DNA from 3 places in the Microbulbifer sp. THAF38 genome. Region 2 is predicted to be linked to each of the others. Evidence: predicted binding sites of a transcription regulator. Region 2 holds the regulator's gene; each other region holds the start of a gene.
The links. Region 2 encodes sigma-54, which starts transcription at its own class of promoters, with help from an activator protein. Its sites were predicted from a motif close to TGGCACANNNNTTGCNNT; they were not measured.

Region 1 (4,670 bases), 900 kb from region 2:
GCGTTTTCAGATTATGCAGGCGCCAGCGGGCGCGGCGCACGGTGAACTTTTCCCCGGTGAGGAGCGCGTTTTGCAACGCCTTTTCTGCGGCGGCGGATTCCCGCACCACCTCCTGCAGTGGCATGCCTTCGACCCGCGCATTGGAGGCAGCCAACAGATCCTCAGCGGCATTATTCAGGTAGCAAAGCAATAACTGGTCATCCAATACCAGTACCGCTGAAGTAAGACTGTCTAAAAGCTGACGCAGCTGGCGATCATTAAGCATTCAATCGTTTCCGCTTTCTAACGGGCCCGGACACTCTCCTGTACCCGGCGCGATAACCCCTTGTATCTAGCCAGTGCAAAAAGCAAACCAAAATGGCGCACAGGATTATCGGGGGGCGCGCCCAGAGGCCCCAGAACTCTCCCCAACCTCCAAGCGTGCACGACCATGAGACTGATTAAGCCGCCGCAGGCACAGGCAAAACTGTTGAGACAAAACCGTGTGCGCACCATATTAGTGCGCAGAGCAAAATTTAACCAGGCGGATCTGGGGTGGAAGCCACCGCCACAAAAAAGTTATTTGCGGTGGCGGCATACGAGGAGGCCGCTTAAGGAGTGGCTTAGGCAGTGGATCAGGGAGTGGGCTGAGCCTGGGGAATACCCGGTCCCAGCGGGGCTTTGGGAGCTTGCGGTGCGCGCGGCGCCGGGTTGTCTGGCAGCTTGCCGCCAGGACGTTTCACATAGAGCGTAATCACCTGGGATTTGGCCAGTACCTGGCCGTTGGCATCGGTGAGTACCGCCTGCACGGTGTGGGTACCCCGCTCGAGTAGGGAGATATCCAGGCCCGCTCCCGAGGAGCGACCACTCCAGGGCTTGCCATCCACCACCGCAAAGAAACTCGCCCCTTCCGGGTACACCGGCTGCACATCCACCTGCAGCGGAATAAAACGCTGTCCAGGTGGGATGGTGGCGTCATTTAAGGGGCTCACTATCTGAATAGAAAACGGGCCAGAGTAACCGTCCTTGGCCTTGTCACCTTCATCTTTTGGCGACAACTTGCGGGTCGGCAGGGTGCGCGGCAAAGCGATTGGCTGCACATTAATTGGGGCCAACTCTACCCTTTGCGCCTGCCCATTGGGGGGCGGCGTATCGCTGAACGTCACCTGACCATCCGGGCCGACAACCTTGTAAATGGTACTAGAGGTGGTTCCGCCATCGGTGCCGGCGAGGGCCAGCAGGGGAACGGCAAGAAAAAGTGCCTGCAACAGTTTTAAATATCCCATAGCTCAATCAGCCGCGAAGCGGTACTCCTTGTGCTTGCCTACAAACGGGCTCCAATCTGCAGAGGGGCAGGCTTTCTAATCCACGAACGCTATATCGGCCACAGACGGCGAAAGTAACCCCCTCAACCGACAGTGTACCCCCAATAAAAAAGCCCGCACCAGAGAGGGGCGGGCTTTTCGAGAACGGCTCGACGGCATCGGCGTGATGCCGCTCGCCATTACACGGAGTAGTACATATCGAACTCGACCGGGTGAGTGGTCATGTTCAGGCGCTCAACCTCGGCGCGCTTCAGGTCGATGTAGGCATCGATAGCGTCGTCGGTGAAAACACCACCTTCAGTAAGGAAGGCGCGATCCTGATCCAGTGCGTCCAGGGCACCTTCCAGGCTAGCGGCAACAGTCGGGTACTCGGCCAGCTCTTCCGGCGGCAGGTCGTACAGGTCCTTGTCGGCAGCGTCGCCGGGGTGGATCTTGTTATTGATACCGTCGAGGCCCGCCATCAGCAGCGCTGCGAACGCCAGGTATGGGTTTGCGGTCGGATCCGGGAAACGGGTCTCGATACGCTTGCCCTTCGGCGAAGTCACATACGGGATACGGATGGAAGCGGAGCGGTTGCGCGCGGAGTAGGCCAGGATAACCGGGGCTTCGAAGCCTGGCACCAGGCGCTTGTAGGAGTTAGTGGATGCGTTACAGATCGCATTCAGGGCGCGCGCGTGCTTCACGATACCGCCGATGTAGTAAAGGGCGGTCTCGGACAGGCCCGCGTAGGCGTCGCCGGCAAACTGGTTGACACCGTCCTTGGTGAAGGACTGGTGTACGTGCATACCGGAACCGTTATCGCCAACCAGCGGCTTGGGCATAAAGGTCGCGGTCTTGCCGTAAGCGTGCGCCACATTGTGCACGGCGTACTTGAGGATCTGTACTTCGTCCGCTTTCTTGGTCAGGGTGTTGGCGGCAACGCCGATCTCACACTGGCCGGCAGTGCCCACTTCGTGGTGATGCACTTCAACGCGCAGACCCATCTGCTCCATAGCGGAACACATGGCGGCACGCACGTCGTGTAGGGAGTCAACCGGAGGCACTGGGAAGTAACCGCCTTTCACCCCGGGGCGGTGACCGATATTGCCCTCGGCAAAGCTGTGGCCGGAAGACCAGGCTGCCTCTTCGGAGTTGATCTTGTAGAAGGCGCCACCCATTTCGGCACCCCAGGTGATGTCGTCGAATACGAAGAACTCGGGCTCGGGACCGAACAGTGCGGTATCGCCCAGGCCAGTGGACTTCAGGTACTCTTCTGCGCGCAGTGCGATGGAACGCGGGTCGCGCTCATAGCCCTGACCGGTGATCGGGTCGACGATGTTACAGCGAATAATAACGGTGCTTTCGTCGGTGAAGGGGTCGAGAAAAGCGGTCTCGTCATCCGGCATCAGGATCATGTCGGACTCGTTGATGCCTTTCCAGCCAGCGATAGAGGAGCCATCGAACATCTTGCCCTCTTCGAAGAACTCGTCGTCAATCTCCGACACGGGCACAGATACGTGCTGTTCTTTACCCTTGGTGTCGGTGAAGCGCAGGTCTATCCACTTAGCCTCACTCTCATTAATCAAACCGAGCGTTTTCGCTGACATTGCTGTCCTCCAGGTCTTAAAAAGTATTTGGTCGCTATGCCTTTGCTGCCGGCATTCGCTCTTTACCTGGCGTGAAATAAAGCAAAGAGTGTGCCAAATTAGGGCAGTGGCGTCACAGCCGCGACTGGTGCCGGTGCGGGCCCCAGCACTGGGCCGACTGGGGCAGGATAGATGTATTGTGCCCGTGCAGCCACAGCTAAATGCACCAATTTGGCACATTTACTCTCCTGCTCGCGCAGAAATAGTGCACAACCAACTTGCCTCCGGCTAGTTTATAATGCCGCACCTTCTATCAACATGCGGTACCCCACGGATTCCCATGCACTTTGTCGTCAAGTTTTTTCCCGAGATCACCATCAAGAGCAACCCCGTGCGCAAGCGTATGTCGCGCCAGCTCAAGGACAACCTACAGCGCCTGCTGCGCCAGCTGGACGACCGAATCCAGGTGCGCAAAGACTGGGAAAAGATCGATGTGATCGCCCCGGACGCCGTGGCCCACCTTGGCAGCCGCATTGAAGAGGTGCTATCTCACACCCCCGGCATCGCCAACTTCTCCCGCGTGCGCCAGTTCCCCCTGGGCGACCTGCACGATATGTACGAGAAGACCCTGTCGGTGTGGGGCCCCGCCCTCAAGGACAAGACCTTCTGTGTGCGGGTAAAGCGCACCGGCGACCACGACTTCAAATCTCTCGATGTGGAGCAGTACGTGGGCGGCGGCCTCAATAAAAATACCGAAGCGGCCGGGGTGAAACTGAAAAACCCGGATATCACGGTGAAGCTGGAGATCCGCCACGACAAACTCAACGTGGTCGAGGAGCAGCACGCAGGCCTCGGCGGCTTCCCCCTGGGTACCCAGGACCCGGTGCTGTCGCTGGTTTCCGGTGGTTTCGATTCCACTGTGGCCAGCTACCTGACCATGAAACGCGGAATCCGCACCCACTTCCTGTTCTTCAATCTGGGCGGGCGCCAGCACGAGCTGGGCGTTAAGGAAGTGGCCTACTACCTGTGGAACAAATACGGCGCCTCCCACCGGGTGCGCTTCGTCACAGTGCCCTTCGACGAAGTAGTGGCAGAAATCCTCGAGCGCGTGGACGACTCCCATATGGGTGTAATTCTCAAGCGTATGATGCTGCGCGCCGCAGAAGTTATCGCGAAAGAGCTGGAAGTGGATGCCGTGGTAACCGGTGAGGCCATCGCCCAGGTTTCCAGCCAGACCCTGAAAAACCTGTCCGTGATCGATAGCGTCACCGATACCCTGGTACTGCGCCCGCTGATCACCAGCGATAAGACCGATATCATCCGCACCTCACGGGAGATCGGCACCGAGGAGTTCGCCGCAAATATGCCCGAATACTGCGGCGTGATCTCGGTGAAGCCCACCACCCGCGCCAAGATCGAGAAGGTGGAATCCGAGGAGAACCGCTTCGACTTCACCATCCTCGACCGCGCCATTGGCAACCGCTCGATTCAGAATATCGACGAGGTGATCGAAGAGGTGGACGGCGAGGCGCCGGAAGTGGAAATCCGCGAGGAGGCCGGCAACGCGGTGGTGATCGATATCCGCCATCCAGATGAAGAGGAGATGGACCCGCTGGAGCTTGATGGCGTCGAAGTAGAGACGATCCCCTTCTACCGCCTCAATAACAGCTTTGCCAAGCTGGATCAGGAGCGCGAGTACCTGCTCTACTGTGCGCGCGGCGTGATGAGCCGCCTGCATGCTTCCCACCTGCTGGACGAAGGCTTCCGCAATGTGGGCGTGCTGCGCCCACAGATCCCGCAC
Region 2 (4,670 bases):
CCAGTTCTCTAAAAAGCCTGTGATGTCCGCTTCCATTTTGTTGGTTTTTGGATAGGAGCGTAAAAACTCGGCTACTTCGGGGTCCAGCCCGGTTTTTTTTCTCAGGCTGGGTTCCCAATAGGGGTTTGGCAGGCAGCGCAAGTCGAACATCAAGTCAGCATCCACGGGTACGCCGTATTTAAAGCCGAACGACTGAAAAAGGATTGCCATTCCCTCTGAGTGTTCGCCCACCACTCGGCTTTTAATTAGCTCTCGCAACTCATGTAGGCCGAGGCTACTGGTATCGATCACCATATCTGCCATGGCTGAGATCGGTGTCAGCAGTTCCCTTTCTTGTTTTAAGGCCTCGAGTAAGTGGGTGCAGTCATTGCTGAGGGGGTGTTTTCGGCGAGTCTCGCTGAAGCGCTGAACGAGGACGGGTTCACGGGCATCCAGGTAGATAATGTCACACTGGACACCTGTGCTGCGCAGGGCTTCTATGACACGTGGAGCCTGCTTGATATCCTGCCAGAGGTTGCGTGCGTCTATTCCCAGAGCTAGGGGAGTGTCCCCCTTTGGGGTTTGTTGCTCGGCCCGCTTAATCAGTTCGGGCAGCAGGCTGATCGGTAGGTTGTCAATGCAGTTAAAGCCCACATCTTCGAGCAATTGTAGTGCGGAGCTTTTACCGGAGCCGGAGCGGCCGCTGATAATGACCAAGCGCATGGGGACCCCCTCTTTTTAGCTCTTTATACCATTTAATTGCTTGAGAAATGGTGTTTTTATTCCTAACGGTAATTTAAGGAGTGATTCAGTAGAATCTCAGTTGTTACCAGAATAAAAGTACAAAACCAGAATCAGGCTGCTGCGGCAGAATCTATGGCTAGGGCGTAGAGCTCATCACTACTTTCGGCTTTTCTCAACTTATCCCGGACTTGGCTGTTGGAAAAAAGCGCAGCGATTTCTGCCAGTGTATCCAGATGTTGTTGCTCTGAATCTTCAGGGACGAGTAGGACAAAGAGTAAGTCGACAGGTTGCCTATCGATAGCGTCGAAATCTATGGCGGGTTCGATTGTGCAAAGCACGCCTATAGGTTGCTCACAGCCAGGAAGACGGCAGTGAGGTATGGCTACCCCCTCGCCAATACCCGTCGAACCCAGGCGCTCCCGAGCGATCAATTGGTTGAATGTTGTGTCGGAGTCATGCTGTGGATATTGTTCGGCGATGGCTTGGGCAATATTGAGCAGCAATTTCTTTTTGCTGCTCCCCGCCAGGTGGCAAAGGCTTAGGCGGGGAGAAAGTAAAGCTTCCAGTGTCATAATTCAGCGGTGGTTCTGCAACTTCTCTTTGTGTTTTTTCAGTTGGCGGTCCAACTTATCTGTAAGCGCATCGATGGCTGCGTACATGTCTTTGTCTTCCGAACCCGCACAGAGGTCGTGACCATTGATATGTACTCGGGCTTCAGCTTTCTGGATCAATTTATCTACAGATAGAATAACTTGCGCGTTGGTTATGTTGTCATAATGCCTTGAGAGCTTTTCCAGCTTGTTCTCACAGTAGTTGCGCATTGGTGAGCTAACGTCGACGTGGTGACCACTAATGTTGATCTGCATGGATTTCTCCTTACCAGGTGCATCACAATACGGCGAGCCTCCTTTCGGGTCGCAACCCTACTAGGAAGTGGCCCAGAATGGAAGGATACACTCAAAGTTTGGAGTTCGGTTGCGAAGACGTAGCAACTGACGCCAGGTTATGACTTGCTCCGCCTTTTTGGTCGCGCCCGGTATGGGCAAATTAAACTAGGCGCTTCCTTTCACTGGAGGAGGGGATACCCATTGATTCGCGATACTTGGCTACTGTGCGGCGGGCTACTTTGATGCCCTGCTGGTCTAGTTCCTGGGTAATTTTATTGTCGGATAGCGGCTTGCGTGGCGTTTCCGAATCAATCAGCTTTTTGATCAGGGCGCGAATGGCGGTTGAGGAGGCATCTTCGCCGGAGTCTGTGCTCACGTGACTTGAAAAGAAATACTTGAGTTCAAACACACCACGGGGTGTGAGCATGTACTTTTGGGTGGTTACCCGGGAGATGGTGGACTCGTGCATGCCAATGGACTCGGCAACGTCTGCCAGCACCATGGGGCGCATGGCTTCTGGCCCCTCCTCAAAAAAGCCTTGCTGCTTTTCGACAATACAGTTGGCGACTTTCAGCAGGGTTTCGTGGCGACTCTGCAGGCTCTTCATAAACCAGCGAGCTTCTTGCAGATGGTCCCGCAAAAAGTTGTTATCTCTGGAGTTATCCGCACGCTTAACCATTGAGGCATAGTGATTATTGATTCGAATCTTGGGAGTGATCTCTCCATTCAATTCTACTTGCCAGCGCAGGGCCTTGCGGGAAACGATGATATCCGGGATTACATAGTCCGGCTCCTGCCCGCCAAAGCTCTCTCCCGGATTCGGGTTTAGTGTCTGGATGAGGCGAATGGCCTCGCCGAGCTGGGCCTCGTTAAGGCGTGTGCGCCGACTCAGCTGGCGAAAATCTCTTTTACCGAGCAAGTCTAAGTGTTTTTCAATGATGCTTTGCGCTTGGTCGAGCCAGGGGGTGGTTGGCGGTAACTGTTGCAGTTGCAATTGCAGGCATTCTTTTAGCTCCCGAGCCCCACAGCCGGCAGGCTCGAACTGTTGGATGGCCTTTAAGACTGCCAGTACTTCATCTTCATCTACAGCTAATGAGGAGGCAACATCCTCTATTGAGGTGCCCAGGAGGCCGCTGGGGCTTATGCTGTCAATCAGGTTTTCACCGATCCACTTATCCTGCTCGGATAAAGGGGTCAGGTTCAGTTGCCAGCGCAGGTGGCCTTGTAAGTCGACAGAGATGGAGTTGCGTTCGTAGCTGAGGGTATCCAGCTCTGGGTTTCCGCTGTGACTGGTGTAGATATCATCCCATCGGGAGTCGACAGGAAGCTCGTCGGGAATTGCCTGGTCCCAGTCCCCCTCAGCAAGCTCTCGTTCCTCAGCCGCTTGTGAAGTATTGTCCTGCACCCGCTCTGATTCGTGCTCAGTCAGAGATTGGCCATTCTCCACCTTTGAGGGTTGTTCCTCGCTATCCGCCTCCAGCATTGGATTGCTATCCAACGCCGCCTGAACCTCCTGCTGAAGGTCAAGGGTAGACAGTTGCAGAAGGCGGATCGCCTGTTGCAACTGGGGAGTCATAGTCAGTTGTGTGCCGAGCTTGAGCTGGAGTGACTGCTTCATAGTGGAGAGCCGCTGGCCGATAAGACAGTGTTTAGATCAATTTGTCCTAAGATGGCGCAGACTACCCCTCCCTCTAATTTATTACAAGCAATAAACGTGCCGATCCAGTGATAGATGTTAGACTCGAGGTGGCTGAAGTATGAGGAATTAAGCTCAAATTGAAAAATTTAAGGATAGGGATTGCCGCTTCATCTTAAATGGTAAATTCATGTCCTAAATAAACTTCCCGAACCTGCTGGTTGGCAAGAACATCTTCTGGTGTGCCTTCAGCGATTATGTGGCCCTCGCTGACAATGTAGGCGGTCTCGCAAATATCGAGGGTCTCGCGCACATTGTGGTCGGTAATGAGTACTCCGATATCTCGATCCCGCAGGTGGCGGATGATTTCTTTGATATCGTTTACCGATATGGGATCCACGCCGGCAAAAGGTTCGTCTAACAGGACAAAACTGGGATTGGTGGCCAGGGCGCGGGCGATTTCTACTCTGCGGCGCTCGCCCCCAGAGAGTGCCATGCCCAAGCTCTGCTCAATATGGGTAATGTTAAATTCCTCAAGCAGGGCTTGAGCCTGTTGCTGTCGCTCGGCTCGCGAGAGGTCTTTGCGGGTTTCTAGGATGGCGAGAATATTGTCTTTTACGCTCAGGCGGCGAAACACGGAGGCTTCCTGGGGAAGATAGCCGATGCCTTTGCGTGCGCGCCCGTGCATAGACAGTCGGGTAATACCTTCATCGTCGATCATCACCCTGCCTGCATCGGCCTGAACCAGCCCGGCAATCATATAAAAACAGGTGGTTTTACCGGCGCCATTAGGGCCTAGAAGCCCGACAACCTGTCCGCTGGAAACACTGACGGTGACATCCTGGACAACTTTTCTTTTTTTATACTGTTTCGCGAGGTGTAACGCTTTGAGCGTTGGCATAGTGTGTACCGAAATCTATCCATGCCGCGGGCAGAGTGATGCCCGCCGGTGCAAATAATATCTGTTGCTTAGCGCCTGAGTGAAAGTTAGGGGGCTTGCTGCCCTTGGTTATCACTGGCGCCTTGCGGGTTCTCTTTCTTCTCGGGCTTCCATGTCATTTCTACGCGCCCCTTACCTGTTTGCCCTTTGGCACTCATTTGTTCGGTAGAGAGATCGTAGTCAATTTTTTCTGCGGCCAGTGTATTGCCCTCACGGTCAACGTGGGCCTTGCCTGTGAGCTGCAGTTCCTCAGAGCTCACCTGGTAAACAATACGTTGGGCTCTAGCTTTGACGGGATTTTCGCCCTGAAGAATCTTTTGTTGGAAATGCGCGGGCTTGCCTACGGCTATGACGCGACTGATCTCTTTTTCTGGAGTGAAGTAAACCTCGACGCGGTCAGCCTGAATTTTCAGCGAACCCTGAGTGATAACAACATTGTTGCTATATACCACCAAGTTATTGTTGAGGCCGGCATTCATTGCAT
Region 3 (4,670 bases), 1.3 Mb from region 2:
TGATTGAGAATCATCTTCATATCGCCAGGCAAGATAATATTTTTCACTCCGACACTGACAATCTCGATACCGTAATGCGCTAGTTTTTTATGGATGCCCGTTGCAATAACAATATTCAGCCGATCTTTATCTGCCAATAAACTATCCAGAGTCTGGGTACCCACCGCTTCGCGCAAACTTAATTGTAATTCACGATAAATATGGTGTTTATAATCACTGAGTTTTAATGCCACCCGTTGTGGATCTGTAATCTTGAAACTGCCACTCAGGTTAATGCGCAGGCTAACTCTATCCTTGGTTAGAATTTCCTGGCCACTTACTTCTATAGTTTGCAGGCGCATATCCATCAATTTCACTGCGATAGAGCGATTGTATTTCCAAAATCCATAGCGACCCGGCTGCAGCGCTTTCTCCAATTTTCCATTGACAATTAAAAGGCCCACATGCTCATCGGGAATTTCGTTATAGCTTACCGCTTGAGCAGCGATGCGTATTTGGCTTGCGCAAGCACCACGACCGAGGAGCCCCAGTACATTGTCATCGATCGTGTATTCCCTGGAAATATCCACAATACCTACACGAACCGCTTCCCCCCCTTTCCATACGGCACGGTAACTACCAGGGGGAAGGATATCCACCAGGTGACCATCCCGATAGAAAAGTCCAACTTGTTGATCAGACAGCTCGTAGGACTGTAAATATTCACCTAACAAATCGCCATAAGTATTCAGTAGAAACTTTGCCTTGATCGCATCAAAAACCACATCGGTAATATCATAGGTTTCCACCCGTACATCACCAGAAAGCAGCCAGATACGGTGGCGCCCTGGTGGCAGCACCCTTTCAAATCGACTGCGGCGAAACAGCAGTGCTCGCTCGTTATCAGCCACATTGACAATCTTCCATATTTTAAAGAGAGACTTCATTTCTCCGATCTCTTATCTTTTTTATTCCTTTGGGTGGGGCCCACTCGATCACAGGGTGGCCCAACGCTTGTACACAGTGGGAGCAAATTACAGCGGTTTTGCAAAATTCTTCATTCACCCATCCCGGGTAACGCAACCAAAATCCCTGGCTAAAATAGAATCAATGCAAATCCTGTAATCCACTCGCACAACGCAAACCCACGCAAGGCGACACTGTCACCGGTGTGCCTTTGTGTTTGACCATTGATGCAAAATCCAACAGTCCAAGCCATAGACACAGTGGGCCCCGAATAGATTTCAACAAAGAGGGCTTCTTTGTGGGGACTCGAACCCCAGGCTCTCGCCTTCCCTTAAAGTCGCTTTCCAGGCGACGTGACTTTGACAGGAATTGAACCTGTAACAAACCGGTTCAACGGTTGCTCTACCAATTGAGCGACAAAGTTAGCGTTTGAAGATTGCCCCAGTGGGTACACCTACCGCCAACGACGGTGGTGCCAGGCCGGCATACAGAACCGGCTCCGCTGACTGGAACAAAACATTCAAACTTGTTTGCGGAGAGCCTGCCCTTTGGGCATAACTTCCGACATTCCTCACTACTAAAGGCCTTATCCGTGGCAAGCGCTGACTATCCTTTGACGCAGACTACCTGCTTGAGGGTGTAAACGATTTCCACCAGGTCTTGTTGTGCTGCCATAACCTTCTCAATAGGTTTGTAGGCCGATGGGGTTTCGTCGATCACACCTTCGTCTTTACGGCATTCCACGTCGACAGTAGCCGCGCGATGCTCTTCCAGGGATACCAGTTTTTTCGCCTTGGTACGGGACATCACCCGCCCGGCACCATGGCTACAACTGCAGAAGCTTTCTTCGTTTCCTAACCCCCGCACAATAAAAGACTTGGCCCCCATACTTCCGGGAATAATGCCCATTTCATCAACACGCGCCCTTACAGCGCCCTTGCGGGTTACCAGTACATCCCTGCCGTAGTGGTGCTCGCGGGAAATGTAATTGTGGTGGCAGTTAACCGCCTCCATACGCGCCTCAAAATCCATGCCCAGTGCCTGCTTCACCGCGCCGATAGTACGCGCCATCATGACTTCCCGATTGATACGAGCAAATTCCTGCGCCCATTCCACCGCCTGCACATAGTCATCGAAATGCTCTGTGCCCTCGGGGAAATAGGCCAAGTCGCTATCCGGCAAATGCATATGCCAACGCTCCATATCCCGCTTGGCCTTCTCAATAAAGTAAGTGCCAATACGGTTACCCACACCACGAGAACCGCTATGCAACATCAGCCACACACTGCCGTGCTCATCGAGGCACATCTCAATAAAATGGTTACCGGTGCCAAGAGTCCCCAAGTGATTGATATTATTGGTATTTTTCAATACTGGGTGCTTCTCCTTCAGCAACTCAAACGGTGCTGCCAAAGGCGTCCAACCGGCTAGTGCATCATCTGGCGGATTCTCCCAGGCACCCTTATCCCGACCCCTGCCCCGGTGCCGACCAGTGCGGCCGTGGGGTACGGCGCGCTCAATGGCACTGCGTACACCCGCCAGGTTATCTGGCAGCTGTGCCGCCGTGAGGCTAGTGCGCACCGCCATCATGCCGCAGCCAATATCCACACCCACGGCTGCGGGGATTACCGCGCCCAGGGTGGGTACCACACTGCCAATGGTGGCGCCTTTGCCCAGGTGTACATCGGGCATTGCCGCCACCCACTTGTGGATGAAAGGCAACTGCGAAATATTTTTAAGCTGAGCCCTGGCTTCCTCTTCAAAGGGCACACCTAAGGTCCAGGACTTAATCGGTACCCCACCTGCCTGCATCACTTCATACGGCAATGGTTTCATCTCTCGCTCCTTTTAAATCTCATGAAACCGCTGAAATCTCGTGAAACCGCGTTATCACTTCATGGGTTTCTCTTGCCATTGATATAGCGAATTGGGTGCCAACTTTTGGAAAAACTTCTGAAAATAATGTAAGCCATTGTTTTTAAAAGAAAAATAATTTCATAAGTAGATTTCTAAGGAAACCTTAACTAAGTTGAAAACAATAAATATCTATCTTTTTTGATAGCTATTTATTATTTTAGATAGCATGAAAACAGTAGCTATCAGTATTCTCGGTACCACCAAGGATCGGCGCGGCAAAGGCGACAAGCGTTGGGATAAGTGGCGGCCCAATATCTCCATGTGCCAGCACGATGACCTGCTAATCGATCGGCTGGAACTCCTTTTCGACAACCATTCGAAGAACCTGGCAGACCAGGTCACCGAGGACATTGCACGTGTTTCCCCTGAAACAGAGGTGGTCCATCACCGGATCAACTTCAATGACCCCTGGGATTTCGAGAGCGTGTACAGCAACCTGCTGGATTTCGCTCGCGATTACGCTTTTAAGCCAGACCGGGAGCAGTACCTGGTACATATCACGACTGGCACCCACGTGGCCCAGATCTGCCTATACCTGCTCACAGAGGCCGGTTATTTCCCTGGGCGCCTGCTGCAAACTTCTCCTGCACACAAAAACAGTAACCTGCCGGGTCAGTACCAGATTATCGATTTGGATCTATCCAAGTACGACCAGATTGCCTCACGCTTCCAGCGAGAACACCAGGAGGGCACCACCTACCTGAAAGGCGGCATTGAGACGAATAATCTCGCCTTTAATCAGATGATCGAGCAGTTGGAGCAGGTCTCTATCCGCTCCGACGCGCCCATTCTGATTACAGGACCGACGGGAGCAGGTAAATCGCAGCTGGCCCAGCGTGTCTATGAGTTACGTAAGCAACGTGGAAAATTGGAAGGGGGCCTGGTCGCGGTAAACTGCGCCACCCTACGCGGCGAGAATGCCATGTCCGCCCTATTCGGCCACCGTAAAGGTGCCTTTACCGGCGCCACCACTCACCGCCCTGGGCTTTTAATGGAGGCAGATAAGGGCCTGCTATTTCTGGACGAAATCGGTGAATTGGGACTGGACGAGCAAGCGATGCTGCTGCGAGCCATAGAGCACAAGCGCTTTATGCCCTTCGGCTCAGACAAAGAAGTGAGCAGTCACTTCCAGTTGATCGCCGGTACCAACCGGGATCTTGTGCAGCTCAGCCGCGAGGGTAAGTTTCGCGCAGACCTGCTGGCTCGTATCGACTTATGGACCTACCGCCTACCCTCCCTGCGTGAGCGCATGGAAGACCTGGAACCCAATATCGACTTTGAGCTGGAGGCTTTTTCCAGAAAGTCCGGCCATTTGGTGAGCTTCAATAAAGAGGCACGGGAGAGGTACCTCAACTTTGGCCTTTCAGCAGAGGCCAGCTGGTCCGCTAACTTCCGCGATCTTAATGCCAGTATCCTACGTATGGGCACTCTTGCCGATGGTGGGCGCATCACCACTGAAGTGGTGGAGGAGGAAATCCAGCGACTGCGCTTCAAATGGCAAACCCCAAGTAATAGTGGAGCATCGCTACCCTTTGCGCGTATCGAAGCGTTACTGGGCCCCGGCAGTATTGAACAAATGGATTACTACGAGCAGATCAAACTAGCTGGGCTAATCCGGGTATGTGAGGAATCCAATTCCATGGCAGAAGCCGGTCGCAAACTATTCCAGGTGAGTCGCGCCACCAAAAAATCCAATAACGATTCTCATCGGGTACGCCAGCTGTTGGATAAATATGGGCTCAAGTTCGAGCAACTACATCTAACAACTACATAAAGCCTAGAGCCCTGTTGGTGCCATTTTGTTAATC

Region 1: the regulator sigma-54 is predicted to act here: its motif matches at 2,969-2,986, upstream of glnA (glutamate--ammonia ligase).
Region 3: the regulator sigma-54 is predicted to act here: its motif matches at 2,865-2,882, upstream of FIU95_RS00535 (RtcB family protein).

What each region holds. Positions count from the first base shown of each region.
Region 1 covers NZ_CP045369.1:4,414,800-4,419,469, forward strand. The annotation lists gene glnL (nitrogen regulation protein NR(II)) at 1-265, opposite strand, end outside; gene FIU95_RS19165 (DUF4124 domain-containing protein) at 615-1,265, opposite strand; gene glnA (glutamate--ammonia ligase) at 1,484-2,890, opposite strand; gene thiI (tRNA uracil 4-sulfurtransferase ThiI) at 3,210-4,670, shown strand, end outside.
Region 2 covers NZ_CP045369.1:3,510,169-3,514,838, reverse strand. The annotation lists gene rapZ (RNase adapter RapZ) at 1-702, opposite strand, end outside; gene ptsN (PTS IIA-like nitrogen regulatory protein PtsN) at 834-1,298, opposite strand; gene hpf (ribosome hibernation-promoting factor, HPF/YfiA family) at 1,299-1,589, opposite strand; gene FIU95_RS15180 (RNA polymerase factor sigma-54) at 1,771-3,228, opposite strand; gene lptB (LPS export ABC transporter ATP-binding protein) at 3,422-4,147, opposite strand; gene lptA (lipopolysaccharide transport periplasmic protein LptA) at 4,234-4,670, opposite strand, start outside.
Region 3 covers NZ_CP045369.1:121,302-125,971, reverse strand. The annotation lists gene FIU95_RS00540 (slipin family protein) at 1-926, opposite strand, end outside; gene FIU95_RS00535 (RtcB family protein) at 1,552-2,781, opposite strand; gene rtcR (RNA repair transcriptional activator RtcR) at 3,029-4,636, shown strand.